Geothrix sp. 21YS21S-2: one gene and its partner. The protein of the gene in region 1 binds, or shares a complex with, the protein of each later gene. Links are inferred from orthologs where the notes say so. Each region holds a gene or a part of one and is shown on either strand. Other genes may lie near its edges. The genes, in order: RAH40_RS14530 and mnmG.

The links.
Region 2: the proteins of RAH40_RS14530 (region 1) and mnmG are in contact, whole or in part, in a solved structure (PDB 9HIP), measured with the Escherichia coli proteins. The link is inferred for Geothrix sp. 21YS21S-2 from one-to-one orthologs.

What each region holds. Positions count from the first base shown.
Region 1 is NZ_CP132910.1:3,304,219-3,318,741, reverse strand. Bases 6,265-9,188 are described here. They hold RAH40_RS14530 (tRNA modification GTPase), read right to left. Parts: upstream 8,417-9,188; coding sequence 7,112-8,416; downstream 6,265-7,111. Other genes in these bases: yidC (membrane protein insertase YidC), read right to left, coding at 8,910-9,188; RAH40_RS14525 (R3H domain-containing nucleic acid-binding protein), read right to left, coding at 8,433-8,897; gatB (Asp-tRNA(Asn)/Glu-tRNA(Gln) amidotransferase subunit GatB), read right to left, coding at 6,265-7,087. In the rest of the region: lon (endopeptidase La), read left to right, coding at 1-1,742; signal recognition particle-docking protein FtsY, read left to right, coding at 1,826-2,737; bifunctional diaminohydroxyphosphoribosylaminopyrimidine deaminase/5-amino-6-(5-phosphoribosylamino)uracil reductase RibD, read left to right, coding at 2,730-3,869; sulfur carrier protein ThiS, read right to left, coding at 3,870-4,070; RAH40_RS14545 (PLP-dependent aspartate aminotransferase family protein), read right to left, coding at 4,074-5,270; RAH40_RS14540 (hypothetical protein), read right to left, coding at 5,345-5,623; more of gatB, read right to left, coding at 5,633-6,264; more of yidC, read right to left, coding at 9,189-10,517; RAH40_RS14515 (ribonuclease P protein component), read right to left, coding at 10,514-10,825; rpmH (50S ribosomal protein L34), read right to left, coding at 10,888-11,022; chromosomal replication initiator protein DnaA, read left to right, coding at 11,244-12,623; dnaN (DNA polymerase III subunit beta), read left to right, coding at 12,849-13,976; gyrB (DNA topoisomerase (ATP-hydrolyzing) subunit B), read left to right, coding at 14,012-14,523. UniProt on the Escherichia coli protein: Exhibits a very high intrinsic GTPase hydrolysis rate. Involved in the addition of a carboxymethylaminomethyl (cmnm) group at the wobble position (U34) of certain tRNAs, forming tRNA-cmnm(5)s(2)U34.
Region 2 is NZ_CP132910.1:3,449,909-3,464,493, reverse strand. Bases 4,650-7,635 are described here. They hold mnmG (tRNA uridine-5-carboxymethylaminomethyl(34) synthesis enzyme MnmG), read right to left. Parts: upstream 7,087-7,635; coding sequence 5,212-7,086; downstream 4,650-5,211. Other genes in these bases: RAH40_RS15205 (hypothetical protein), read right to left, coding at 7,335-7,635; RAH40_RS15210 (YtxH domain-containing protein), read right to left, coding at 7,118-7,342; galU (UTP--glucose-1-phosphate uridylyltransferase GalU), read left to right, coding at 4,650-5,156. Also shown: excinuclease ABC subunit UvrA, read right to left, coding at 1-1,695; RAH40_RS15230 (CHAD domain-containing protein), read left to right, coding at 1,777-2,676; RAH40_RS15225 (sensor histidine kinase), read left to right, coding at 2,673-4,271; more of galU, read left to right, coding at 4,278-4,649; more of RAH40_RS15205, read right to left, coding at 7,636-7,721; pssA (CDP-diacylglycerol--serine O-phosphatidyltransferase), read left to right, coding at 7,850-8,692; RAH40_RS15195 (DUF192 domain-containing protein), read right to left, coding at 8,693-9,199; RAH40_RS15190 (aminotransferase class V-fold PLP-dependent enzyme), read right to left, coding at 9,234-10,439; thyX (FAD-dependent thymidylate synthase), read right to left, coding at 10,436-11,116; fsa (fructose-6-phosphate aldolase), read left to right, coding at 11,269-11,916; RAH40_RS15175 (nucleoside deaminase), read right to left, coding at 11,944-12,438; RAH40_RS15170 (BMP family protein), read left to right, coding at 12,592-13,590; RAH40_RS15165 (ABC transporter ATP-binding protein), read left to right, coding at 13,660-14,585. UniProt on the Escherichia coli protein: NAD-binding protein involved in the addition of a carboxymethylaminomethyl (cmnm) group at the wobble position (U34) of certain tRNAs, forming tRNA-cmnm(5)s(2)U34.

The DNA of each region.
Region 1 (14,523 bases):
TGCAGCAGAAGATCACCATGGAAGCCCGCGGCGAGATGGACAAGAGCCAGCGGGAGTACTACCTGCGCCAGCAGCTCAAGGCCATCCAGCAGGAACTGGGCGAAGGCAGCGAACTGGCCGAGGAGATCCAAGCCTTCCGCGACAAGATGGCCAAGATGAAGGTCCCGGAGGAGCCCCTCCTGGAGATCGACCGCAATTTGAAGAAGCTCGAGCGCATGCACCCCGACAGCAGCGAGACCGCCGTCACCCGCACCTACCTGGAGTGGATGACGGAAATGCCCTGGGGCACCATCACCGAGGACAACCTGGACCTCAAGGAGGCCAAGCGCATCCTGGACGAGGACCACTACGGCCTCGAGAAGATCAAGGACCGCCTGGTGGAGTACCTGGCGGTGCGCAAGCTCAACCCCGACCACAAGGGCACCATCCTCTGCTTCGTCGGCCCTCCGGGCACCGGCAAGACCTCCCTGGGCAAGAGCGTCGCCCGGGCCCTGGGCCGGAAGTTCAGCCGCATCTCCCTGGGCGGCGTCCATGACGAGAGCGAAGTGCGGGGCCACCGCCGAACCTACGTCGGGGCCATGCCCGGGCGGATCATCCAGGCGCTGCACCAGGTCAAGTCCATGAATCCCGTGATCATGCTGGACGAAGTGGACAAGATCGGGCGGGACATGCGGGGCGACCCCTCGGCCGCCCTCCTGGAAGTGCTGGACCCCGAGCAGAACCACACGTTCCGCGACCACTACATGAACGTGCCCATCGACCTCAGCCAGGTGCTCTTCCTCACCAACGCCAACGAGCTGGACCCCATCCAGCCCGCCTTCCGGGACCGCATGGAGATCATCCACCTCTCCAGCTACACCCTGGAGGAGAAGATCGGCATCGCCGAGCGCCACCTCATTCCCCGCCAGCTGGAGAAGAACGGCATCACCGACAAGCAGGTTACCTTCAGCCCCAAGGGCCTCCAGGCCATCATCACCGGCTACACCCGCGAGGCCGGCCTGCGCCAGCTGGAGCGGGAGATCGGCACCGTCTGCCGGAAGGTGGCCCGCAAGGTCGCCGAAGGCGACCTGAAGACGAAGATCACCCTCAGCGACAAGAACGTCCATGACCTCCTGGGCCCCGTGAAGCTGCTCCAGGACGAGCGGCTCAAGGCCCCCCGGGTGGGCGTGGTGACCGGCCTGGCCTGGACGTCCACGGGAGGCGAGGTGCTCTTCGTGGAAGCCCTCAAGATGCCCGGCAAGGGCGCCCTCGTGCTCACCGGCCAGCTGGGCGATGTCATGAAGGAAAGCGCCCAGGCGGCCCTGAGCTACATCCGCAGCCGCAGCGACGCCTTCGAGATCGACCCCGAAGTATTCCAGAAGAACGATCTCCACATCCACTTCCCCGAAGGGGCCATCCCCAAGGACGGCCCCAGCGCCGGCCTGGCCATCGCCACCGTGCTCCTGTCCGTCCTCAAGGGCCTGCCCGTGCTCAACACCTTCGCCATGACCGGGGAGATCGACCTCCGGGGCGAGGCCCTGCCCATCGGCGGCCTCAAGGAGAAGGCCCTGGCCGCCCTGCGCGTGGGGGTGAGGGAGATCATCATCCCCTTCGCCAACCAGAAGGACCTGGAGGAGATCGCCCCCGAGGTGCGCAAGAAGCTCCGGTTCCACCCCGTCAAGCACGTGGAGGAGGTCTTCGAGTTCGCCCTGGAAGGCTGGGTCCGCCCGGAAAAGCGCAAGAAGCCCCGCGCCCGGAAATGACCGTTCACCCCTAGCCTCCCTATTATCAAGCGATAGGGCGATGTTCCACATGGAACGGCGCACCCCGCCCCCCCGAGGTTCCTTTGAGTCTTTTCGGTAATCTGTTCAACAAATTCAAACAGGGTCTCCAGCGCACCCAGGAGCTGGTTCTGGCCCCCATGGGCCGGCTCCTGGGCCTGCGCCGCCTGGACGAGGACCAGCTGGAGGAACTGGAGGACCTGCTCCTCCAGGCCGACCTGGGCGTGCACGGCGTCAAGCGCCTCATGGACCGCCTCAGGTTCGAGATGAAGCGTTCCGGGGACATCGACCCCAAGGCCGTGCTCAAGGACGAGCTGCTGAAGATCCTGCGCCAGGTTCCCCCGCGGCCCTTCGCCAGCCAGGGAACCCAGGTGTGCCTCCTGGTGGGCGTGAACGGGGTGGGCAAGACCACCACCCTGGGCAAGCTCGCCGCCCACCTCAAGGAACGGGGGGAGGAGGTCCTCGTGGTCGCCGGCGACACCTTCCGGGCCGCCGCCATCGATCAGCTGGAGCTGTGGGGCAAGCGCGCGGGCGTTCCGGTCATCCGCAACCAGATGGGAGGCGACCCCGCCGCCATCGCCTACGACGGCGCCACCAGCGCCCTGGCCAAGGGCATCCCCTGGGTGCTGGTGGACACCGCCGGGCGGCTCCACACCAAGGACCATCTCATGCGGGAACTGGAGAAGATCCGCCGCAGCCTCCAGAAGGTCATCCCCGAGGCCCCGCACCGCGTGATCCTCATCCTGGACGCAACGACCGGCCAGAACGGCCTCGTCCAGGCCGAGGCCTTCAAGCAGGCCGCCGGCATCACGGACCTCATCCTCACGAAGCTGGACGGCAGCGCCAAGGGCGGCGTGGCCGTGGCCATCCTGGAACGTCTGAAGCTCCCCATCGCCTTCGTGGGCGTGGGCGAACAGGTGGACGACCTGATTCCCTTCGATCCCGAGACCTTCGTGGATGGCCTCCTCGATGTGTGAAGCACCCCTGCCCCTCACCGAGTTCCTTGCCTGGGAACTGGCCTGCGGCGGGCCCTTCCCGGACCCGGCCACCCTGACGGGGGACGAGCATTTCATGGCTCTGGCCATCCGCCAGGGCATGTCGGGCGTGGGCCTCAGCAGCCCCAACCCGCCCGTGGGCTGCGTCCTCGTGCAGGATGGGACCGTCATCGGCCAGGGCGTCCACACGCGGGCCGGCGACCCCCACGGCGAGATCATGGCCCTCCGGGACGCGGAACTGAGGGACCAGGACACCCGGGGCGCCACGGCCTACGTGACGCTCGAGCCCTGCTGCCACCACGGCCGCACCCCCCCCTGCACCGACGCACTCATCCGCGCCGGCGTCACCCGGGTGGTTGTGGGCGTCAAGGACCCCAACCCCCGGGTCGACGGCGGGGGCATCGCCATCCTCCGGTCCCACGGCATCCAGGTGACGGAATCCGTCCTGGGGCTGGCCTGTTCCCGCTTCCACGCCCCCTTCTTCAAGCTGATCCGCACGGGCCTTCCCTGGGTGGTGCTCAAGTTGGCCCTTGGGGCCGACGGCTCGCTGGGGCCAGAAGGCCAGAGCACCCAGGTGACCTCCCCGGAAATCCAGAACCTCGCCCACGCCCTGCGCCGGGCCACCGAGGCCCTGGTCGTGGGCCGTTGGACCGTGGAGGTGGATGATCCCCGGCTCACCGACCGCTGGCCCCACCCTACCGCCCCCCATCGGCAGGCCCTGCGGGTGGTCCTGGACAGCCAGGGGCGGCTTCCCGGGACCCGCAAGGTATGGCTGCCCGTTGCCGGCCAACCCGTCCTGAGGGCCCTCGTGGAGGACTGTGCGCCCATCCGCGGCGTGGAGGACCTCCAGTTGCCCCCGGGCCCCGGAGGCATCAGCCTGAAGCACCTGCTCCACGAACTGGCGGCCCGGGGCGTCGGACGCGTCCTCTTCGAAGGCGGCGGCATCCTGGCCCGCCGCCTCCTGGAGGAAGGCCTTGTGGACGAGTTCCACCGCTTCGTCTCGGACGAACCCGCCCATGGCGCGCCGGTCAAGCTGGACGTGTCCCGGCTGGGCGTCCTGAGGGCCCGCTCCGCCTTCCCTGGCGGATCCTGGGACGTGCTGGCCGTGCTCTGATCAGCCCCCGCCCACCAGGCGGACCACTTCCAGGCTGTCCATGTCCTTCAGGGACGTGGTCCCGAAGCTGCCCTTGCGCACCACCACCCCGTTCAGCTCCACGGCGCTGCCGAAGGCCGGGAGCATGAGCCACTGGGCCAGGTCCGCCACCGTGCCCAGGTCGGGCGTCTCCCGTTCCTTGCCGTTGAGGATCAGCCGCACGTCCTACCTCGCCGCATCGGCGGCCAGGAACCCGGTCTCCAGGTCCGCCTTGAGGTCCGCCTCGTCCTCGATGCCCACGGAAAAGCGCAGGAGTCCGTCCGTGATCCCCAGCCGGGCCTTCACGTCGGGGGCCGTGCGCAGGTGGCTCATGCTGGCCGGGTGCTGGATGAGGCTTTCCACCCCGCCCAGGCTCACCGCCCGGGTGATGATCCCGAGGGCCTCGCAGAACCGTTGTCCGGCCACCAGGCCACCCCGCAGCTCGAAGCTCATCATGGCCCCGAAGCCGCCATGCATCTGCCGCGTGGCCACGTCGTGGCCCGGATGGTCCTTCGTGCCCGGGTAGTCCACCCGGGCGACCTGGGGCTGCCAAAGCAGCCAGGCGGCAAGGGACTGCGCGTTGTCGGAAGCCCGGCGCACCCGGAGGTAGAGGGTCTTCAGGCCCCGGTGCAGCAGCCACGCGGCGATGGGATCCAGGGTGGGACCCGTGAGCTTGGCCGTCGCCCAGCAGGCCGTGATATCGGCCTCGCTGCCGGCGATGACCCCGGCCACCAGGTCCGAGTGGCCGCCCAGGTACTTGGTGGCGCTGGAAATGCTCAGGTCGATGCCCAGTTCCACCGGCTTGGTGAAGATGGGGGTCGCGAAGGTGTTGTCGGCGACGGTTCGAACGCCCTTGCGCCTGCCAATGGCGGCGATGGCGGCCAGGTCCGTGACGGCCAGGGTGGGATTGGAGGGCGTCTCCGTCAGGATCAGCCGGGTCCGTTCCGTGACGGCCTCGTCCCATTCAGCCACATCCAGGGTATTGGCTACCCACGTGACCTTCAGGCCCTTGCGGGCCTCCCAGCGCCGCAGGAGCTGCTCGGTACCCAGGTACACGGCGGCCGGGGCCACCACGTGGTCGCCCGGCTGCAAGAAGGTTTCGAAGACCGTGGAGAAGGCACTCATGCCCGAGCTGGTCACGAGCGCACGCTCGGCCCCTTCAAGGGAGGCCACCACCTGCTGGACCTCGCTGAAATTGGGATTGCCCCACCGCGTATAGAACTGCGGCGGTTCGATGGCGTTCGCGAACTCCGCGCCCTCGGCGTTTTCCATGAGTTCGAAGACCGAGGTCTGGAAGATGGGCGTGGTCACGGAACGGGTTCCGTTGTGCCCCTTGCCGGCGTGGATGGCAGTCGTGCTCAGGCCCCAACCCTTCGGATCCATGCTTTACTCCCCAGGGGGCATTGGCGCGCCCCGCATCGCGGCCATGGTATCACCCCCAGGCAGCAGCCTCCATGTCACCTTGCCAGGCCGAACACCACCGACAGCGCGGCCACGGCCACGACGATGAGCACCACCAGCCGCCAGAGGGTCGGCTGCGGGTTGGGGTCCTCCCTGGAATGGGCCGCGGGGTCCTCCAGCGCCTCCCGCTCCAGTTCCGCCTCCAGGGTCTCCGGAGGTTCGGGGTGCGGCGGCACCAGGTCCCGGGAGGCCTGCCCCATGACCACGGATTTCCATGCATCCGGGTCGCCCCCGTGCGGCGGCCCTTCCCTGGGATCCTCGGGCCGTTCCTCCATGGGGTCCTCCTACCGTGCCAGCGCTTCGTCGATGGCTTCGTTCACCAGCCTGGGATCGACCTGCCCCTTGCCGGCCTTCATGACCTGCCCCACCAGGAACCCCCGCAGGGCCACCTTCCCGGCGCGGAACTCCGCGACCTGGCCCGGGTGGGCCGCAAGCACCCCGTCCACCAGTTCCTGCACGGCGGCACGGTCCGTCACCTGCGCAAGCCCCCGGCTCCGCACCAGCCCGGCAGGGGTCCCCTCCCCCTTCAGCAGCGCAGGGAAGACCACCTCCTTGGCGGTATTCAGGTTGATGACGCCCTCCACCACCAGGCGGATCAGCTCGCCCAGGTGTTCGGGTGGCAATCCCAGCTCCTCGAGCCTTCCCGAGCCTTCGTTCAACGTCCGGCTCACTTCGCCCAGCATCCAGTTCGCGGCCTGCTTGCCGTTGCCGGAGCACCGGGCCACCTCCTCGAAGTAGGCCGCGAAGGCGGGCGTCTGGACCAGCATCCCGGCCTCGTAGGCGGTCAGGCCGTGCTGGGCCATGAACCGCCTGCAGCGGGCCTCCGGCAGCTCCGGCAGGGCCGCGCGCGCCGCCTCGATCTCCGTCCCGGTGAGGATCAGGGCAGGCAGGTCCGGCTCCGGGAAGTAGCGGTAGTCCATGGCCGCTTCCTTGCTCCGCTGGCTCCGGGTCTCGCCCTTGTCCGCGTCCCAGCCCCGGGTTTCCTGATCGAAGCGTTCGCCCTTTTCCAAAAGGGCCGTCTGCCGGGCGATCTCGTAGTCCAGGGCCATGCGCACGAACCGGAACGAATTGAGGTTCTTGATCTCCACCCGGGTGCCAAGGGGCTCCCCGGGACGCCGCACGCTGATATTGGCATCGGCGCGGAAGGACCCTTCCTCCAGGTTCCCGTCGCAGATGCCCAGGAACGTCACCAGCCGGTGGAGGGTCTTCAGGTAGTCCGAGGCCTCCTGGGCGCTGCGCAGGTCGGGCGCGCCCACGATCTCCAGGAGCGGCACCCCGGCCCGGTTCAGGTCCACCTGGGAATGCCGCCCGTGGGCATCGTGGATGGACTTCCCCGCGTCCTCCTCCAGGTGGGCGCGCTCGATGCCCGCCCGAACGGGGCCTTCGGATCCCCGCACCACCGGATCCCCCGGGATCATGACATGCCCGTTCTCGACGATGGCCACCGGCCCCTGGGTGATCTGGTAGCCCTTGGGCAGGTCGGGGTAGACGTACTGCTTGCGGTAGAAGGTGCTCCGAGGCTGAAGATCCGCGTCCACCGCCAGGCCGAGGCGCAGGGCGGCGGATACCGCCGCCGCGTTGAGCGCCGGGAGGGCCCCGGGCAGGCCCAGGCACACCGGGCACGTGCGGGAATTGGGTTCCCCACCGTAGGCATTGGGACAGCCGCAGAACATCTTTGACCGGGTCGACAGCTGGACGTGGACCTCCAGACCGATGACCGCCTCGAAACCAGGATTCATGTGGCACTCCGGATCCAGTCTAAGTCACTTCCCCAGGCAGAACCCTGAGAACAGCTGATCCAGGGAGGTCTCCGCCCGGTCCTCCCCGGTGAGCCGCGCCAGGAGGCCCCAGGCGCCTTGGAGCAGGGACGCGGCCAGCTCGGGGGGCGAGGCGGGTCCCAGCTGGCCCAGGAGGTCCATCTGCACCACCAGGTCATCGAGGATCCCGCGTTGCCGGGCCGTATCCAGCGCGCCCAGGCACGCGTCCGGCGCCAGGGCCCCCAGGAACCTCCGGCGGAGCGCCTCCGCCAGGGGTTCCAGGTCGCCCGCGGCCGCGGAGACGCAGGGATCTCCGCAGGGGTTTCCCCCCAGGTCCGACTGGTTGCGCACCGTGAGCACCTTGGCCCGGAAGGGCTCCAGCCGCTCCAGGATATCCGGGTCCGGTGCGGCGTCCGGCAGGGGCACCAGATGGAGGATCAGGTCCACCTGCTCCAGCACCTCCCGAACCCGGGCCACCCCCAGGCGCTCCACCGGGTCCTCGGCATGGCGCAGCCCCGCCGTGTCGAAAAGGTAGAGCGGGAGGCCCGCCCACTGGGCCCGCACCTCCAGCACGTCCCGGGTCGTGCCGGGAAGATCCGTCACGATGGCCCGGTCCTGGCCGGACATGGCGTTGAAAAGGGTGCTCTTCCCGGCGTTGGGCCGGCCCACCAGCGCGATCCGGATACCGTCCCGGAGCCACTTCGCCCCCGCCGCCCTGCCCTGTTCCACGTGGAACAGGGCGGCGGCCGGGGCCAGGGCGGCCTGCATGGCCTCCACATCCAGGCCGATGCCCTCGTCCTCCCCATAGTCCACGCTGGCCTCGGCCCGGGCCATCCAGGGGGCCAGGGCCGCCCTGGCCCCGGCGACCCAGGCCGGCACGCCGCCGCTCCGGGCCTGGGCCTGACGCAGCTGGGTGTCCGTGGCCGCGGCCACCAGATCCCGGAGGGCCTCCACCTCCAGGAGCGACTGCTTGCCGTTGAGCAGGGCCCGCCGGCTGAATTCGCCGGGCTCCGCCATGCGGATGCCCATCCCCCCCAGATGCTCCAGGAAGCGCCGCACCAGGAGAGGGTTGCCGTGCAGCTGGAATTCAACCAGGTCCTCGCCCGTGTAGCTTCCGGGCCCCGGAAAGTGGAGCACCAGGCAGCGCTCCCGGTAGCCGTCCCAGACAAGGGTCCGCAGGCCGGCCTGCCGGGCGGCAGGCAGGGTCACCAGGGGCCTTAGGCGATCAGCCAGCCCGGAACCCGAAACCCGCACCACGGCGATGGCCGAGGGCAGGAGCGGGGTCGCCGGGGCGCAGATGGGGTCGAGCATGCTGACCCCCGGGGGTCTAGACCCGGGATACCTTCAGGGCCTTGAAGGTGCCGGTGCCTTCGCTCTCCGTGGTGAAGCCGGGCTGCCGGCTGAGCACCAGGTGCACCCAGCGGCGCTCCCGGGGGCTCAGGGAGGCGAAGGTGTAGCTGCCCAGGGTCTTGGCCCGCTCGGCAGCCATTGCGGCCATGGCCACCACTTCCTTCATGCGGAAGAGGCGGAAGGACTGGACGTCCAGGTAGGCCTGCCGGTTCTCCTCCCGCTCCCCCTGGGCCTCGTGCACCAGGAACTGGAGGGCGTCCAGGCCGAGGCCCTTGTTGGCGGCAAGCCAATGGGCGTCCGGGCCATCCAGCACGATCCGGTTGGGGAAGAGCGTCTCGTCCCCGGAGGGGCCGGGCTCGGCGGTGACCTTCAGGCCCAGGTGGCCGCACAACTGGGCGACGCGTTCGGGAACCTGTTCAAGGGGCAAAGCGGCCTTGCGCATGTTTCCTCCGGATCAGACCACCACAGGCTGGGGTTTGTAGGACCGCATGACCAGCCAGGTCTGCAGGATGCCAATGAGGTTGAACATCAGGTAGTAGAGGCAGAGGCCCGAGGGGGTGGAGGCGAAGAAGAAGGTGAACATGACGGGCATCATGACCATCATCATCTTGCGCTGGGTGGGGTCGCCCACGGAAGGGGTCATGGCCTGCTGGACGATCATGGAGACGCCCATGAGGATGGGCAGGACGTAGAAGGGGTCCTGGGCGGAGAGGTCCTTGAGCCAGAACGCGAAGGGCGCGTGCCGCAGCTCGTAGACGGCGTTCAGCATGGACCAGAGGGCGAAGAACACGGGCATCTGGAGCACCATGGGCAGGCAGCCGCCCATGGGGTTGTGGCCGTTCTTCTTGTAGAAGGCCATCAGCTCCTTCTGCATCTCGGCCTTCTTGGCCATGTCGTTGCCGAACTTCTCGTACTTGGACTGGAGGGCCTTCTGGTGGGGCTCCAGCTCCTTCATGCGGATCATCTGGACGGTGGTCTTGGTGTTCAGGGGCCACAGGGCGCCGCGGATGACCAGGGTCAGCAGGACGATCGACCAGCCCCAGTTGGGCACCACCTGGTGGATGCCGCGCAGGATGAGGAAGAGCAGCTGGGCCACGAGGCCGAAGAAGCCGAAGTCCAGGATCTTCTGGAAGATCTTGCCGTCGGCGGGACGGCCCGGGGCGTGGAAGGCGCCCAGCTCCTCGGCCTGCTTGGGGCCCAGGTAGAGGCGGGCCGAGGCGTTGCCGGAAGCGTCGGGAAGGAGGTTGTAGCCCTGGGCCGCATCGCGCACGGTGGTCGCCGAAGCGTCCCAGATGGCGGCGAAATACCAGGCCCGCTGGCCCTTGGAGCTCAGGTCCACGCCGGCGTCCATGCCCAGCTTGGAGGAGGCGGGGGGAAGGACCTTGCGCTTGGCGCCCACGAAGCTGAAGAAGGGATCCTTCATCATGTCGGTCCAGGCGACGTCGTTGACGCCCTTGGCGTCAAGGGTGAACACCCGGCCCAAGCTGTGCACATTCAATAGATTGGAGGGCATGGGAAGGAGGTTCAGGCCGGCGCCCCGGGGGCTTGACCAGCGCATCTCGACCACATGTCCCTTGTCGGGCACCAGGTAGGTGAGCCTGTCCCCCTGGGTGGAAGTGAAGACGACATTCCGTCCGCCTTCCACGGAAGTCACCACGGGTTCGCCTTCGAAGCGGGTCTGGAAGGCGCTGCCCAGTCCGGGGAAGTCCAGGGAGACCTCATGGCCGTCCTTGTCCTTGCGGGCCTCGGGGAGGAAGGGGGTGCCGTCCTTCCATTCGACCTGCACGAGGGCGCCGTCCTGCTTGCGCCAGGTGAGACCGAGGGCGGAGGTCTTGAGGGTGAACCGGGCCTGGGGATCCACGGCGCCCGCAGCCGGAATGGCAGCTGTGGCGGCCGAAGGGACGGGCATCGCCGGAGCGGCGGGAGCCGGGTTGGCCGTCTGGGCCATCTTCACCACCGGGGGCACCGGCTTCGGAGGATAGAACTTGTTCATGGCGTAGTTGTAGCCCACCAGCATGAGGATGCTGGCGACAACGAAGATCACCATATTCCGGTTGTTCATCGGGATTCCCAACGGCTCAGGGCCAGACGGATCTGGCCGACGATTTCCAGGTACGAGAATGGGCAGCCCTTCTTGGCGCTGCGTGCGGGACGGACCCACACCACGCCGAGGCTGCCTCCTAAGGAAGGTTGTTCACGAAGCACGTGCAGGAAAGCCATCCGGACCCTGCGCCTGAACCGGTTCCTCTGCACGGCGCGCCCCTGCTTGCGGGACGCGTTGACGAGGAGCATGGGCTCGACGCCTACGGCCGTGCGCCACACCCGGACGTCCAAAGCCTGCTCCTTGCCCAGCAGCGGGCGGGGAACCACTTCGGGGACCGCGTGATCCTGGCGCCGCACGACCCGATAGGTCCCGGCCACCCTCATGGCACTTAGAGTGCGAGGACGTGCCGGCCCTTGGCGCGCCGGCGCTTGAGCACCAGACGGCCGTTCTTGGTCTTCATGCGGGAGAGGAAGCCGTGCGTCTTGGCGCGGCGACGGTTGTTGGGCTGAAAGGTCCGCTTCATGATCCACCTCATGGCCCCATCCGGAGGGAAAGGGCGAACCTTTGAGGCTACCAGCAGGTCTTCGATCTCTCAACCCCAAAGAGAGGTCCCAACCTCCGGTTCCAGGTGATAAAGTAGTTCTCCCGAATCCAGACCGGAGTTCCGGGACCAACCCGACGCCAGGCCCGCAGCGGTTTTCCGCTTCGGGCAGCGCGGGTTCACCATCGAAAAAAGGGCCTCCCATGCAAACGAACGATTCACACGCTCTCTGGGAAACCCTTCGCAAAGGCCTGGCCACCCATCTCCCCGAGCGCACCTTCCATGACTGGATCGAGCCGTGCAAGGCCGTCAACTTCGACGGCACGACCCTCCTGATCCAGGTGCCGTCGCCCTCCGCGCGGATCTGGATCGAGCAGCAGCTTGCCGAGGAGTTCCACGACGTCCTCGTCCAGTGCGACCTGGCCAACCTCCGCCTGGCCTTCATGGTCGCGGGCGACGCCAAGGCCCCGGTCCAGCCCGCCAAGGGCAAGGGCGCGCACCCCGCCGTCCAGGAGACCCCCCTGGACTCGCCCTTCCCCCAGGGCTTCCACCGCTACACCCTCGACCGTTTCGTGGTGGGCCCCAGCAGCCAGCTGGCCTTCGCCGCCGCCAACGCCGTGGTCGAGAGCCACGGCAAGCCCAATTCAACCCTCAACATGAACCCCCTCTTCATCTATGGAGGCTCCGGGCTGGGCAAGACCCACCTGATGATCGGCATCGGCAAGGGCATCCTCGCCAAGGCGCCCAACCTCCGGGTGGCCTACCTCAAGGTGGACAACTTCTTCAACGAGCTCACCATCGCCATCCGGGCCAAGAACACCGAGCCCATGCGCAAGAAATACCAGCAGAACGACCTGCTGCTCCTGGACGACGTGCAGACCCTGGGCAAGATGGAGCGCACCCAGGAGGAGATCTTCTACATCCTCGAATACCTCCTCCAGTACGGCAAACAGATCGTCATCACCTCCGACAAGCCGCCCCAGCGGCTCGAGGGCCTCCACGACCGCCTCATCACGCGCTGCAAATGGGGCCTCACGGCCGATATCCAGCCCCCCGACTTCGAGACCCGGGTGGCGATCCTGCGCAAGAAGCTCGACGACGAGGTCTTCAAGGACCTTCCCGAGGTGCCCGAGGACGTCATCACCTTCATCGCCCACAAGGCCAAGGGCAGCGTGCGCGACCTGGAGGGCCTGCTCACCCGCGTGGTGTTCCAGAGCAGCTTCCTCGGCGTCTCCCCCAGCCTTGGGGTGGCCCAGGAGGCCTTCCTGGGGCAGACGGGCTCCGAGGCCACCGCCTCCATCTCCATGGAGCGCATCTGCCGGATGACCGCGGAGACCTTCAACATCTCCTTCAGCGACCTCATGAAGAAGAAGACCCGCCAGCAGGTCATCCTCCTGCCCCGCCAGGTGGCCATGTACCTGTCGCGCGAACTCACCGCCGCCTCCTTCACCGAAATCGGCAACAGTTTCAACGGCATGCACCATTCCACGGTCATGAACGCCCTGGACTCGGTGAAGAACCGCATGCAGAAGGATGCCGATTTCCACAAGCTGGTGCACTCCCTGCTCAACAGCATCCAATGATATTAAAGATCTTAAGTTACGTTTCCACACTCCGGGCCCGACCCCCCTGTGGATCCGCTGCGGAGAAGGCCCGCCCAGGGTGATCCCCTTCCGGGCTCGGGCCCGCAATCCGCATCACCGCCTCCGAGACCCACACCTGCCCAGAGGCGTCCTTTCCAGATACACTAAGGGTTTGACTGTCATTTCCGCAGGTTGGCCCGCCACTCAGCATAATCAGGGTGAATCATGAACTTTCAAGTACAGGTTTCCAAGGAACGTCTTGATAAGACGCTCGGGATACTCAAGCACGCGCTGGAACGCCGGGTGACGCTGCCCATCCTCCAGCACGTCCTGGTGGAAGTTCAGGACCACGAGATGACACTGAAGGCCACCGACATGGAACTGGCCTTCGAGGCCGTCATCCCCGTCGAGGGGCGCGGCAACCGGACCGTCGCCATCCCCGGCAAGAAGTTCGTGGAGACCGTGAGGGTCTACCCCGACGGCCTGCTCACCCTGGAGTGGCCCGATACCGGCAACCGCATCTGGCTGCGCGCCAAGGGCTTCAACTCGGAGCACAACATCCAGCCCGGCGAAGGCTTCCCGGAGCTGCCCAAGCCCGAGGCCGGCCTTCCCAGCGTCGTCGTGCCTTCCGCCCTGTTCCGCAAGGCGATCAACCTCGGTTCGATCTCCGTGAGCAAGGACGCCACCAAGCCCGCGCTTTCGGGCGTGCTCCTGCACATGGGCCGCAAGTTCATCCGCGTCGTCTCGACGGACGGGTTCCGCCTGGCGGTGGTGGAAGTCCCCATGGAGACGGGCCTCGAGGCCGACGCCCGCATCATCGTCCCCCGGCGCGCCCTGGACCTCCTGCCCTCGAGCCTGGGCGACGACGGACACCTCACCCTCTCCTGGGACGAGCGCAGCCTCTTCATGGACCAGCCCGGCCTCAAGTTCTCCACCCGGCGGGTCACGGGCAACTACCCCGCCTACGAGAAGGTCCTGCCCTCCGAACTGCCCCGCAAGGTCATCGTCGACCGGGAGGACTTCCTCAAGACGCTGCGGGTCGTCGGCCTGAAGAAGGACGACTACAACAAGAACGTGCGGCTTTTCTTCGAATTCCCGAACCTGCGCGTCTTCTTCCAGCATCCCGACGAAGGCGTCAACCAGGGCACCATCAGCTTCACCGGGGAGGAGAACCCCCTGGAGCTGGCCTTCAACATCGACTACCTCACCGAGCTCCTCGAGCGCATCCCCGGCGAGGAGGTCGTCTACCAGTTCAAGGACGATGTGGGACAGGGCATCTTCATGTCCCCCAGCATCGAGGATATGAGCTTCAGGTACATCCTGATGCCCGTTAAGTTCGCGAATCCCAGCTAGCCAACACCCCCTGAAACCAGGAAAAGCGAGTATTGATGACCGAAGAAGTTAGCAAGGCCAAACAGCAGGAAACGGAACCCACCTACACCGCCGACAACATCACCGTGCTGCGCGATCTGGAAGCCGTCCGGAAGCGCCCCGGCATGTACATCGGTGACACGGACGACGGCAGCGGCCTCCACCAGATGGTCTACGAGGTGGTGGACAACGCCGTGGACGAGGCCCTTGCGGGCTACTGCACCCGGGTGGACGTCTACATCCACGACGACGGCAGCTGCTCGGTGGAGGACAACGGCCGGGGCATCCCCACCGACCTCCACAAGGAGGAGAACCGGTCCGCGGCGGAAGTGATCATGACCGTCCTCCACGCCGGCGGAAAGTTCGACGACAACTCCTACAAGATCTCCGGCGGCCTCCACGGCGTCGGCGTCTCCTGCGTCAATGCCCTTTCCCGGCGCCTGTGGCTCACCATATGGCGCGACGGGAAGGAGCACGCCATGACCTTCACCCAGGGCAAGGCCGACGCCCCCCTGGCCCTCCTGGGGCC
Region 2 (14,585 bases), 150 kb from region 1 along the record:
ACCCAGGTCCACCACGTGATCGGCGGCGAGGATGGTCTCCAGGTCGTGCTCCACCACCAGGACGGTGTTGCCCAGGTCCCGCATCTCCTTGAGCGTGTTCAGCAGCTTCTGGTTGTCCCGCTGGTGGAGGCCGATGCTGGGCTCGTCCAGGACGTACATGACGCCCTGGAGCTTGGAGCCGATCTGCGTGGCCAGCCGGATGCGCTGGCCCTCGCCGCCGCTGAGGGTGGCCGCGGAGCGGTCCAGGGTCAGGTAGCCCAGGCCCACGTCGTCCAGGAAGCCCAGGCGCTCGTTGATCTCCTTGAACACCTTGCCGGCGATGACGGCGTCCTTGCCCTCCAGGCGCAGGTTCCCGAACCACACCCGGGCGTCCCGCACGCTCATGGCGCTCACGGCGGCGATGTGGAGGCCCCCCACGAAAACCGACAGGATCTCGGGCTTGAGCCGGGTGCCGTCGCAGGCCTCGCAGGGGGTGATCCGCATGGATTCCTCCATCTCGGCGCGGATCTCCTCGCTGGAGGTCTCCCGGTAGCGGCGCTCGAGGTTGCCCACGACGCCCTCGAAGTTGTGCATGAACTCGTAGCGGTTGCCCTTGTTCTGGTAGACGAACTTCATCTTGCGGTCCAGGCCGTAGAGGAGCACGCGGCGCACGTCGGCGGAGAGCTTCTTCCAGGGCGTGTCCAGGCTGAAGGCCAGGGCCTTGGAGAGCTGGCCCAGGAACTGGGCCCGCCACCCGTCCTCCCCGGCGGACTTCCAGCCGCTGGCGACGATGCAGCCCTGGCTGATGCTCAGCTCGGGGTTGGGCACGATCAGCTCCTCGGCGAACTGGCGCTTGAAGCCCAGGCCGTCGCAGGTGGGGCAGGCCCCGAAGGGCGAGTTGAAGCTGAAGGAGCGGGGCTCCAGGTCCGGGATGCCCATGCCGAAGCGCTGGCACTTGGCGTTGTTGCAGGCGAGCTTGGAGGAGAAGAGGCGCTCGGTTCCCCCCAGGTCCACCAGGGCGGAGCCCTCGGCGAGGTTGCAGGCGATCTCGAGGCTGTCGGCCAGGCGCGTGCTGATGCCCTCGGCGTTCTTGAGGCGGTCGATGACCACCTCGATGGTGTGCTTCTTCTGCTTGTCCAGGTCGGGGACGCCGTCGGTGAGGTCCAGCATCGCCCCGTTGACCCGCGCCCGGATGTAGCCGCGCTTCATCAGGTCGGCCAGGAGCTTCTTGTACTCGCCCTTGCGGGCGCGCACCACCGGGGCGAGCACCTGGATCTTCATCCCCTGGGGCTGGGCGAGGATCTGGTCCGCCATCTCCTGGATGGTCTGGCTGGCGATGGGCTGGCCGCAGGCCATGCACTGGGGCTGGCCCACCCGGGCGAAGAGGAGCCGAAGGTAGTCGTAGATCTCGGTGACGGTGGCCACGGTGGAACGCGGGTTGCGGCTGGTGGTCTTCTGCTCGATGGAGATGGCGGGGGACAGCCCCTCGATGCTGTCCACGTCGGGCTTCTCCATCTGGTCCAGGAACTGGCGGGCGTAGGCGGACAGGCTCTCCACGTAGCGCCGCTGCCCCTCGGCGTAGAGGGTGTCGAAGGCCAGGCTCGACTTGCCGCTGCCGGACAGCCCCGTGATGACGACCAGCTTGTTCCGGGGAAGGACCAGGTCCACGTTCTTGAGATTGTGCTCCCGGGCGCCCTTGATGTTGATGCTGTCCATCCGTACCTCGTCCAGGGATTTTACGCCAAAATTTCGCATCCGGGAACGGCGTGCGGATTATTTCTTCTCTATGATGGTCACATGCATGCCCTGGAACTCAGCATCCTCCTGCACCGCGCCCTGGAGGCGCGGGTGGACCACCTTGCCGGGCTCCTGGCGGACCCGGCCTGGCAGCAGGACCCCGAAGGGCTCCATCAGGTGCGGGTGGGCTCCCGGAGGCTGCGGAGCGTCCTCGATCTGGTGCGGCCCGAGCTGTACCCCGGCTTCCGGCGCCAGGGACGCAGGCTGCGCGAGCTCACCCGGGCCCTGGGCCTGACCCGGGAGCTGGACGTGCACAGCGCGTGGCTGGAGCGCCTCGCGGTGCCGGGGCTGGCCACGGGCTCGGCCCTGGAGCACGCCCTGGAGGTGCTCGAAGCCAAGCGGGGCAAGGCCCGCCGCGCCATGGCCCGGGACCTGGAGGGCCTCTCCCTGAAGCGCCTGCCCGACCTCCTCAAGGTGCCCAGCCTTCCCGACCCCTTCCTTCCCGGAAACCTGGCCGCGGACGTCTGGGACGCGCTGGACCCGAGGCTGGAGGCGGCGTTCTCGCCCCTGCCGGGGCTCCTGGAACGGGAGGACCCGCCCGCCCTCCACGCGGCGCGCATCCGGGTCAAGCGGTTCCGCTATGCCCTGGAGGTCCTGGGAGCGGCCTTCGAGGCCCCGCCCGAGGCCCGGCTCAGACAGCTCAAGGAACTCCAGACGGCCCTGGGGGAGCACCATGACCTCGCCATGCTGGAGGAGCTCCTCCAGGATCTCTACGAGGGCCTGGCGGCGAGGAGCCGCGCCCGGCTCGCCTCGGGGACGCTGGAGCTCCTGGCCTACGTGGGCGAAGCCCGGCTGGGCGCCTACGAGCGGTTCCGGATCGCGGCCGCGGGCATGCCGCTGGCCGCGTTCAGGACCGCGCTGAGGGAGGGCCTCGGCCTGCCCGGTGAAGGGAACCCATGAAATACGTCCCCCTGGGGTGGTTCCGCAGCCTCCACGCCAAGCTCTTCATCGTCACGGCCCTCGTGACCAGCCTGCTCACCATCGCCGTGGCCTACTCCATCACGCGCAACAGCCGCCGGGAGATCCTCAACTACACCCGGAACCTGGCCTGGGAGACCTCGTCGGTGGTGGAGACGGAGATCCTCCAGCGCTGGGACAAGGACCTGCACGACTTCAAGAACCAGCGCGCCCTCGAGGAGCTCCTGGAAGGCCTGGCGGGCGAGGACCGCAGCATCTTCCAGATCGACGTGTTCAGGCGGGAGGGCGCCGACGAGGTGGCCCTGGTCACGTCCTCCGCGGACGACGCGGGGGTGACCTTCGGCAAGGAGATCGGCAGCTACATGCGGGGCGGGCCCCAGGCCGAGCTGGTGGACCTCAACACCGGCAACCGGGCCTGGAAGTTCTACCTGCCCATCAAGAATCCCAAGAAGGGCCAGCCGCCCCTGGGCCTGATCCGCACCTACTGCGACCTGGAGCACTGGGAGACGGTGTGGGACCACAACCTCCGGAACACCTACGTCAGGCTTCCCTTCGTGCTCCTGGGCGAGTTCATCCTGCTGTGGGTGATCCTAGCCACGGTGGTCACCGAGCCCATCCGCAGCATCACGGACGCCATGACCCGCCTGGAGCGGGGGGATCCCTCGGCCCGCACGGACGTGCGCAGCAACGACGAGCTGGGGATCATCGCCAACCGCTTCAACCTCATGGCGGCCCAGCTCGAGCGCGCCTCCCTGGAACGGGAGCAGCTCATCGCCGAGATCAAGGGCCTCAACGCAGGCCTCCAGAACCGCATCCACGACGCCCTCTCGGCCCTCCAGGCCAAGAACCAGGAGCTCGAGAACCTCATGGAGGGCAACGCCCTGCTGCGGGAGGAGCTGAGCCAGCAGGAGCGGCTGGCCGTCGCCGGCCAGCTCACGGCGGCCTTTGCCCACGAGGTGGGAACCCCGCTCAACCTGGTCAACAGCCACCTGCAGCTCCTGGAGGGGCAGAGCGACGTCTCCGAACGCACCCGGGACCGCCTGGGCGTCATCCGCGGCCAGATCGAGCGGGTGGGGGACATCGTCCGGAAGATGATGAGCACGACCCGCCGGCCCCGGATCCACCCCGAGCCCGTGCCCCTGGGGCCCCTGATGGCCGATCTCCAGCGCCTCTGGAGCCCGACGCTGGCCAGCCACGGGGTGACCTTCGGCCTCCAGGCGCCGGATCCCTGCGTGCTGCACGTTGACCGCAAGCAGATGGAGCAGCTCTTCCTGAACATGGTGAACAACTCCGTGGACGCCATGCCCGACGGGGGCCGTCTTGACCTGACGGTGGAGCCCGACCCCGAGGGGCGCCGCTGGCTGGTGAGCCTCGCCGACACGGGCATGGGCATCCCGCCGGAGGTGCTGCCCAAGGTCTTCAAGCCCATGTTCACCACCAAGCCCGACGGCAAGGGCACCGGCCTGGGGCTGGCCATCTGCCGCGAGATCATCCGGGCCCACGGAGGCGAGATCCACATCGAGAGCGAGGAGGGCAAGGGCACCACCATGCGCTTCCCCCTCCCCGCCATGCCATAATTGGCCATGCAGAAGATCCGGAAAGCCGTCATCCCCGTCGCGGGCCTGGGAACCCGGTTCCTGCCGGCCACCAAGGCCCAGCCCAAGGAGATGCTGCCCCTGGTGGACAAGCCCGTCATCCAGCACGTGGTCGAGGAGGCCATCCACGCCGGGATCGAGAACATCGTCCTCATCACGGGTCGCGGCAAGCAGGCCATCGAGAACCACTTCGACGTGGCCTTCGAGCTCGAGGAGGCCCTGGACCGGCGGGGCAAGAGCGAGGACCTCAAGCTCGTCCAGGGCATCACCCACCTGGGCCAGTTCTCCTACGTGCGCCAGGGCGAGCCCCTGGGCCTGGGCCACGCCGTGCTCTGCGCCCGGCACGCCGTGGGGGACGAGCCCTTCGCCCTCCTCCTGGGCGACGACGTCTTCGACGAGGACGACCCCGCCCTGGGCGCGCTCATCGCCGCCTACGAGGCCACGGGCAAGTCCGTGGTGGGCGTGCAGGAGGTGCCCGAGAGCCACGTGTCCCGCTACGGCATCGTGAGCAGGCCGGGATCCCCCGGCCTGCCCTGGTGGGACGTCGACCACATCGTGGAGAAGCCCCGGCCCGAGGATGCCCCCAGCCGGTGGGCCGTGGTCGGGAGGTACGTGGTGCTGCCCGAGGTCTTCGAGCACCTGGCCCGCATCAAGCCCGGCGTGGGCGGGGAGTACCAGCTCACCGACGCGCTGATGGTCATGGCCGAGGCGGGGCGACTGGTGGCGGCGCCCATCCCGGCGCGGCGTTTCGACACCGGGGACAAGCTGGACTACCTGAAGGCCAACGTGGAGTTCGCCCTGAAGCGGGACGACCTGCGGGAGCCGTTCCTGGAGTATCTGAAGGACCTGGTGAAAAGACTGGGTTGACCGAGCTTTTTCGGCGAACCTCGGCTGCCTCGGCGAGAAGGGAAAATACCTGACTTCAGGCGGGGCGGTTCCGCTCCAGGAGCAGGTGCAGGAGGGTCACGGCGGCGTGGGTGATGCCGGGGATCCGGGAGGCCTGGCCCAGGGTCTCGGGGCGGTGGCGCTGGAGCTTCTCCTTCACTTCCGTGCTCAGGCCGGGCAGGTGCTCCACCCGGAAGTCCACGGGGATCCGCACGTGGTCCCAGGCGCGCTGGCCCTGGAGAAGGCGGGTCTCCCGTTCGTGGAAGGCCTGGTAGCGCGTCTCGAAGAGCAGGATGTCCCGCTCCCAGTCGGGATCCCAGCCTTCCTGGGGAAGATTCCAGCCGTCCAGCAGGTCCAGGGCGGCGTCGGCCAGCTCCGGGGTGATCTGCTGGCGCCGGAGGAGGTCCAGCAGCGTCATGCCCGAGGCCAGGGTCAGGCCGGCCCGGACGGCGACGGGGCCGAAGGGGGAGGTGGGGGCCACCCACGCCGCCTCGCACTGCTCCCGCAGGCGGACGCGGCGATCCATGCGCGCCTCCACCGTGGCCAGCTCCCCGGGGGACAGGGCCCCCACCTCCCGGGCCACGTCCAGGAGCCGCGCGTCGGCGAGGTCGCAGGCCAGGGCCAGGCGGTGCTCGGCCCGGGCAGTGAGCATGCGGTAGGGCTCGTCGGTGCCCTTGGTGACCAGGTCGTCGATCATGACGCCGATGTAGGCCTGGTCCCGCCCCAGGACGACGGGCTCCTGGCCGCGCAGGCTCCGCACGGCGTTGACGCCGGCCATGAGGCCCTGCCCCGCGGCCTCCTCGTAGCCGGTGGTGCCGTTGATCTGCCCGGCGAACCAGACGCCCGGGAGGTCCTTCACCTGGAGGCCCCGGGTGAGCTGGAGGGGGTCGAAGCTGTCGTACTCGATGGCGTAGCCGGGGCGCAGGATCTCGGCGCGGGAGAAGCCCGGGAGGCTTCGCACCATGCGTTCCTGGACGTCCACGGGCATGGAGGTGGAAAGGCCGGCCAGGTAGATCTCCCGGGTCTCGAGGGAATCGGGCTCCACGAAGATCTGGTGGCTGTCCTTGCCGGGGAACTTCACGAACTTGTCCTCGATGGAGGGGCAGTAGCGCGGGCCCACCCCTTCCACGTGGCCCCCGTACATGGAGGACCGCCCCAGGTTCTCCCGCACCGCGCGCTCGGTCTCCGCCGTGGTGTGCACGATGTGGCAGGGCACCTGCCGCTGGTGGATCCCCGGACTGAAGAAACTGAAGGGGCGGGGCACCGGGTCCCCCCACTGGGGCTCGAGGAGGCTGAAGTCGATGGTGTCGGCGTTGACCCGCGGGCTGGTGCCGGTCTTCAGGCGCCGGCAACGCAGTCCCAGCGCCCGCAGCTGCTGGGCCAGATGGGTGGAGGGGGGCTCCCCGGCGCGCCCGGAATCCAGCTTGCGCTCCCCGATGAGGACCTTGCCGTTCAGGAAGGTGCCGGACGTGACCACCACCGCGTCGCAAGGGAGGAAGGAGCCGTCCACCAGGTCCACGCCGCAGAGCCGGCCCCCGGCCCACTTCAGCTCGGCTGCCAGGCCCTGGGCGAGGCGCAGGCCGGGGAGGCGCTCCAGGTGGTTGCGGGAGGCGGTGCGGTACTTGACCCGGTCGGCCTGGGCCCGGGGGCCCCGCACGGCCACCCCGCGGCTGGCGTTGAGAATGCGGAAGTGGATGCCCGTGGCATCCGCGAGCCGGCCCATGGCACCGCCCAGGGCGTCCAGTTCGCGCACCATGTGCCCCTTGCCCACCCCGCCGATGCTGGGGTTGCAACTCATCTGGCCGAGCTGGTCCAGATTCATGGTGAGGAGGACCGTGGGCATCCCCATCCTGGCCGCGATGTTCGCCGCCTCGATGCCCGCGTGCCCGCCTCCTATGACCACCAGCTGCATGAATGCCCCACGGCACCCAGTCTATACGGGATCAGCCCCGGGACGCCTCGTCGGACACGCCGTCGGCAGCGTTGGAATAGATCTCGTTGCCGAGGCGGCGGGCCTTGTCGCGAACCTTGTTGGACATGTCCTTGAGGTCGCCCCGCAGCTCCCGGCCCGTCTTCGGGGTGGTGAGGGCCACCACCACCGCGCCCACCGCGGCACCCAGGAGAAAGAACAGCAGCGTGGAACCCGTGGTATCCCTTGAATCACTCATGTGGCGTCTCCTTTTCAGTGGCGTCCCCAGGGGGCCGCTTGAAGAAAGATATGCCGATTTTCACCGCTGTCAGGAGGGCCTCCAGCCAAGGTGAGGGCCCGCGGTCCAAAAGGCCGGTCAGGGACCGCACCAGGGCCACGGCCAGGCCTCCCGCGGTCGCCGGGAACTCGAGGCTCCGTTCCACCAGGCCCGTCACCCGGTCCAGGCTCTCGCGCGTCTGGTGCACGTCCCGTGAGATCTGCCGCAGGTCCTCCCGGGCGCTCTCGGCCAGCGCCTCCACGGCCTTGGCCGTGCGCATGAGCTGGAGCAGGAGGGGAACGATGAACCCCGTCAGGACCAGAAGCACCACCACCAGAACGAATTGCAGCACCCTGTCCATGGATCCCTCCAGTCAAGTCTTCCCAATGTAGGCAGGGTTCCAGGGGGTTGCCAGCATAATCGGTGCCGGAGCCGGACTGGTAAATTTGCTCGCACGCCTCACAAGGGTTTAGTGGGAGAATCGGGTACATGAAACAGAAAATGAACCCTGAGGAGCGCCGGGAGCGCCGGCGGCGGGTCGTGGCCCGGTCCAAGTTCGCCCTGCCCTCCGCCATCACGCTGCTGTCCGTCCTCTGCGGGTTTTCCAGCGTGGTCATGTCCATCAACGCCGCGGGTGACCACCCGGGCGTCAACTTCCTGTGGGGCGCCGGCCTGCTCCTCGCCGCCGGTGTATTCGACGGTTTGGACGGCCGCGTCGCCCGGGCCACCAATACCGCCACGGAATTCGGCGTTCAGCTCGATTCCCTGGCCGACGTCCTCAGCTTCGGCATGGCCCCCGCCATCCTGGCCTACCGCTACGGGTTCTTCCAGCTCGGCCTGGCCGATCCCCAGCTGCGCGCCGTGGGCTGGGGGGCCTCCTTCTTTTTCGTGGCCTGCGGGGCCCTGCGCCTGGCCCGGTTCAACGTCCAGGTCGGGTTCGTGGACTCCCGCTTCTTCGTGGGCATGCCCATCCCCGCGGGCGCCGCCTGCGTCGCCGCAGTGATCCTCTGCTGGCCCGAAGCCCCCACCCGGCCGTGGGTGGCCTACGTATTTGCGGCCCTGCTGGTCCTGGTGGGCCTGCTCATGGTCTCCACCGTGCGCTTCCCCAGCTTCAAGAAGCGCTCCGCGAGCCCGGGCGCGGCCCGGCTCCTGACCCTGGCCATCCTCTTCGTCCTGGCCATGATCCCGGTGCTGCGGGAGCGGTTCTTCGTCTACTTCTTCGCGGCGTTCATCCTGGGCTCCCTGGCCATGAACCTGGCCTGGAGGACCGGGTGGAGGGGCGTCGAGCCCCCCGTCAAGAAGGTCCCCGAGGCCGACGTCCCGGTCGGGTAGCTACTTCTTCTTGCCCTTCTTGTGCTTCGCGCCCTCGGCGGGCACCGGGAGGCCGCCGGTGACGGTGGCGCCGTCACTGAGGACCAGGCTCCATCCCAGGCGGTCCCCCTTGCGCAGGGCCAGGCGCCGGAGGGTGCCTGAGGGGAACTCCACGAAGTGCCGGGACAGCACGGCCCCGCCGTAGGTGGGGCAGTCGTCGCCCCGCATGGGGGAGCAGGGGGGCACGGCCTCGGCGGTCTCCACGATGGTGCCGTCCTCCCTGACCCAGGCCACGTCCAGGGAGATGAGGCAGTTCTTCATCCAGATGCTGCGGTTGCCCTCCTCGGGGTAGAGGAAGATCATGCAGCGGTCCTTGGCCAGGGACTGCCGGCGCATGAGGCCCAGGGCCTGCTCCTGGGGGGTGCGCGCCACTTCGGCCAGGAACCTCTGGCCCTTGGCCACGACGGTCCCCCCGTCGGGAACCACCGGGGCGGCGGCGAGCAGCAGGCTGAGGAGCAGTGGGGTCATGGATTCTCCGGGGCGACCCTCCATGGTAGAGCGACTATTCCAGCCAATCCACCACGCGTTCCACGTCCTCCGGCTCGTGCCAGCCGTGGAAGGCCACCCGCAGGTAGCCTTCCCGCACGGAGGCGTAGACGCCCCGCCGCATGCCCTTCATGAGGAGTTCGTGCATGGCCGCCGGTCCGCGGCCGCCGTGGTGGAGGCTCAGGATGGAGCCCAGGCGCCCCGCTTCCAGCAAGGTCCGCAGGCGCCCGGCCTCCCCGGCCCAGGCGGGGTTCTTCGCCAGCCCCTCCAGGAAGCGCTCCTGCAGGAGGCGGATGTGGGCGGCGATGGCGGGGATGCCGGCCTCGTTCACGGTGCGGAAGGATTCCAGGGCCCCGGCGCAGGAGACGATGCTCAGGGTCCCCGGCTCCATGCGCTGGCCGTCCGCGAGCCACGCGCGGTCGTGGTCCGTGGAGGCGCGGTCGAAGGCGGTGCCCTCCTCCACCGACATCCAGGACCCCAGGGGGATCAGGTCCTTGCGGAAGGCCGGGTCGGTCCACAGGAACCCCTGGCCCTGGGGGCCCAGGAGGCCCTTGTGCCCGCCCGAGGCGAAGGCGCTGGCCCCCGACAGGTCCGCCGGCAGGGTTCCGGCGCCCTGGATGCCGTCCACCACCAGATGGACCCCCCGGGCCCGGCACGCCGCGCCCAGGGAGGCGATGTCCAGCCTCAGGCCATCCTGGAAACGCACCCAGGAAACGGCCAGGACCCGGGTGGAGTGGCCCAGGGCGGCCAGCAGGCGGGCTTCCACGTCGTCCCCGGCCGCGGGGGGCGTGGAGCTCCATGCGGCGGCCCCGGCCTGGTGCCCCTCCCACAGGGGGATCTCCCGGAACCGCACGCCGCGCGCCTCCAGGGCCTTCCAGGGCCAGATGTTGGTGGGGAACTCCCCCAGGGGCGCCACCACCTCGTCCCCGCGGCTCCAGCGCATCCCCTGGGCCACGGCCACCAGGCCCGACGACGTGGAGGGGGTGAGGGTGATGTCCGCGGCCTCGCCGCCCACGATCCTGGCGGCCTCCCGGCGCAGGGCGTCCGGGATGCCCAGGTAGTCCTCCTTCCACTTCAGCTCCCAGGGCCACAGCTCCTTGTGGAGGTAGGCCCGGATGCTGCGCACCACCGACCGGGGCACGGGTCCCTCGGAGCAGTGCATGAGCCAGAGGTGGTCGGCGTCCAGGTGGAACAGGGCGGGATTGAGGGGCGGGAGGGTCACGGGTGGACGTTCTCCAGGAGGGCCTTGAGGGAGTTGGGGAAGAGCTCCTCGACCATGCGGCGCACCGCGTGGGCGTACTGCTGGATCTCCCACTGGGCGTGGCCGTCGGTGCGCAGCCGGATGAAGTGGGCCGCCGCCTGGAGGCTGACCGTCCAGTAGACCTCGGAGTAGAGCCCCAGGGGCAGCACGCAGCGGGCCTGCTCGCGGCAGACGCCCAGGCTGATGAGTTTCTTGTATTGGGCGACGGCGTTCCGGCAGGCGTCCAGGAACAGGGCGTGGGCCTGGTCTCTCGCCTCGCCGTCCACCTGGCCCTCGGATCCCTGCTTGTTCACCTTGGCTTGGCGGCGAAAGGTCTCGGGAACAAAGAATTCATCTTCTGGGAACTCCACATAGCGGCCGCTGATTTCATTAAATTCGCTGGCAATGCGGTGTTTCATCCACTGCCGGAAGACGAAGATCGGTGCCTTCACATGAAAAGTTAGAGCCGTGTGCCGGAAGGGCGAGGTGTGGTCGTGCTCGGCCAGGTACGAAATGAGCTTGCCGTCCGCCTCGTCGTACACCTCCTTGCGCTTTCCGAAGGACACCCGTGCGGCGTTCACCACGCTGAGGTCGGACCCCATGTGGTCCACCAGCTTCACGAATCCGCGGTCCAGGACGGCCAGTTCGGTCAAGGGCATGGGAGGTCTCCTGAGCCCCATTGTAACCAGGGCCACTTCCTGCGCCCCCGGGGACCTGCGAGAATGGGGGTGCTTGGCAGGCGAACCCCGCGCGCCCCGGCCGGTCCCGACGTCGACGGGGCGCGCGACCTCCAGGCCCCACCGGAGACCCCATGAAATTCTTCATCGACACTGCCAACATCAGCGAAATCAAGCGCATCAACGAATGGGGGATCCTGGACGGCGTCACGACCAACCCCAGCCTCATCGCCAAGGAATCCGGCAAGCCCTTCGAGGCGATCATCGAGGAGATCTGCGCCATCGTGGACGGCCCCATCTCCGCCGAGGTCATCGCCCTGGACGCCCCCACCATGATCAAGGAGGGCCGCCTCCTGGCCAAGATCCACAAGAACGTCGTGGTGAAGGTGCCGCTGACCGCCGAGGGCCTCAAGGCCACCCACGCCTTCAAGGCCGAGGGCATCCGCACCAACGTCACCCTCTGCTTCAGCGCCACCCAGGGCCTCATGGCCGCCAAGGCCGGCGCCACCTACGTGAGCCCCTTCGTGGGCCGCCTGGACGACATCAACGCCGTGGGCATGGAGCTCATCGAGGACCTGGTGACGATCTTCACCAACTACGACCTGGAGACCAACGTCCTCTCCGCCTCCATCCGCAGCCCCCGCCACGTCACCGAGTCCGCCCTGGCCGGCGCCCACGTGGCGACGATCCCCACGAAGGTCTTCGACCAGATGCTGGCCCATCCCCTGACCGACAAGGGCATCGAAGGCTTCCTGGCCGACTGGAAGAAGAGCGGCCGATAGATCCTGTTTTCCTCGGCGAGGAAGGATCTACGTCCTCTTCCAGAAGCCCCGGTGCAGTTCGGCGATCTCCCCTTCCACCTCCAGGACCGGCCCGGTGACCTGGATCGCCTTCTGGCTGTGGGCATAGATGTAGCGCGCCGGCACGTCCATGGTCGGGTTCTCCGGGTCGTCCCCGGTCAGCTCCAGCAGGCGCCGCTCATCCAGGCCGTAGACCAGCCGGCCGATATTGGCCCAGTACTGGGTCGCCGCGCACATGGCGCAGGGCTCCACAGTGGTGTAAAGCGTGCATTCCCAGAGATAGTCTGAAGAGAAGTTCATGTCCGCGGTGCGGGCCAGGACGCTTTCGGCGTGGTTCACGGTGCTGACGTTGCCCTGCTCCAGGAGAACCGTCTCGTGGTCGGGGGCCACGAGCAGGGCCCCGAAGGGGTGGTGGCCCATGGCCACGGCCCGGGCGGCGATGGCGTTGGCCCGGCGCAGATGGCGCAGGATCTGGGCGGACGTGGGTCCGGGCTGGTCGACCATGGGGAAACCTCCGTTTCGTTGCCGGGGAGGCTACCAGGGTAAGGCAACGGGGTGGACAAATTTTTATTATTCCAGGAAAAAAACCAGTCATCCGCCCGGGACCGGGTACACTTGCGAACGACAAATCCCTTCACCCCAACCAGGAGGCAGACCATGAGGAAGCCAGTTCTCGCTCTAGGAGCGGTCTTTGCATTCACCTGCGGGCTCTCCGCAGCCCCCCCCAAGGCCAAGGTCAAGATCGCCCTCATCGTCGAGTCCACCGTGGACGACAAGGGCTGGTGCCAGTCCATGCACGACGCCATCAAGGCCGTGCAGAAGGAATACGGCGAAGCCAAGGTCGAGTACAGCTACAGCGAGAAGATGAAGCCGGTGGACGCGGGTTCCGCTGCCCGGCAGTACGCCTCCAAGAAGTTCGACATCATCATCTGCCACGGCGCCCAGTACAAGAACCTGGTCAACGAGATGGCCCCCGACTTCAAGGACACGACCTTCGTGTTCGGCACCAGCGCCGACATCGGCGGCAAGAACGTCTTCACCTACATGCCCGAGAGCGAGGAGACCGGCTACCTGAACGGCATCATCGCCGGCATGGTCACCAAGACCAATACCGTGGGCCTCGTGGGTCCCGTCGACGGCGGTGACGCCGCCCGGTACGACCGCGGCTTCGTCCTCGGCGCCAAGGCCGCGAACCCCAAGGTCAACGTCAAGGTCGCCCACACGGGCAGCTTCGGCGACTTCGTGAAGGCCTCCGAGCTGGCCCAGACCCAGATGAAGGCCGGAGCGGACTTCCTCACCGGTTCCTCCCAGCAGGCCATGGGCGCCCTGCGCGCCGTCGCCGCCAGCGCCGACAAGAACATCTGGTGGGCGGGCCAGGACATCTCCCAGCTGCACGTGGCCGAGTCCCCCCGGGTGCTCGCGGCCTCCAGCTACAACTACACCACGGTGGTCGAAGTCCTCATCGCCAAGCGCGAGGCCGGCGTCAAGGGCGGGGAGAACATCCCCCTCAACTTCGCCAACAAGGGCTTCGTCTTCGCCTACAACGACAAGGTGGGCAAGGTCCTGACCCCGGCCATCAGGAAGGCCGTGGACAAGGCCAAGGCCGATCTCACCGCCGGCAAGCTCAAGCTGGACTGGAAAGCCGTCAAATTCTAAGGCAACACCGGAACATGGACCCCGGTCTGCCCTAGGCATACCGGGGTCCGTTCTCTACCGGAGACCCCCATGGCAACAGCCGAGCCCATCAACGAGCTCCAGCTTTCCGGCATCACCAAGCGCTTCCCCGGCATCCTGGCGTGCAACAACGTCTCCATGCGGGTCGCCCGCGGCGAGGTGCTGGCCCTCGTGGGCGAGAACGGGGCCGGGAAGTCCACCCTCATGAACATCCTGGCGGGCCTCTACCAGCCCGACGCGGGGACGATATCGATCAACGGGGAGGAGGTGCGCTTCCACACCCCCAACGACGCCTACGCCCGGGGCATCGGCATGGTGCACCAGAACTTCATGCTCGTGCCCAACATGACGGTGACCGAGAACGTGGCCCTGGGCCTGAAGCAGCACCACAAGTTCATGAACCTGGATCTCAAGGCCACCCGGGCGAGGATCCTCGAGGTCTCCGAGCACCACGAGCTGCCGGTGAACCCCGATGCCTATGTCTGGCAGCTCTCCGTGGGCGAGCAGCAGCGGGTGGAGCTCATCAAGACCCTCTGCTTCGGCGCCCAGCTGCTCATCCTGGACGAGCCCACCTCCGCCCTCACCCCGCAGGAGACCGACGATCTCATCGACCGGCTCAAGCGCATGACGGCCGAGCTCTCCATCATCTTCATCAGCCACAAGCTCCACGAAGTGAAGGAACTCAGCCACCGGGTAGCGATCCTGCGCCACGGCGCGGTGGTCTTCAACGGACGCACCGAGGACCACACGCCGGCGGAGCTGGCCGCGCTCATGACCGGCCGCGAGATCCACCTGCCCCGCAACGAGGGCCTGCTGGTGGAGGGCCCGGCCATCCTGCAGGCCCGGGACCTGAAGGTGCGCGGCGACCGCGGGCACTTCGCCCTCGACGGGCTCAACCTGGAAGTGCATGCCGGCGAGATCCTCGGCCTGGCCGGCGTCTCCGGCAACGGACAGCGGGAGCTGGCCGAGGCGCTCAC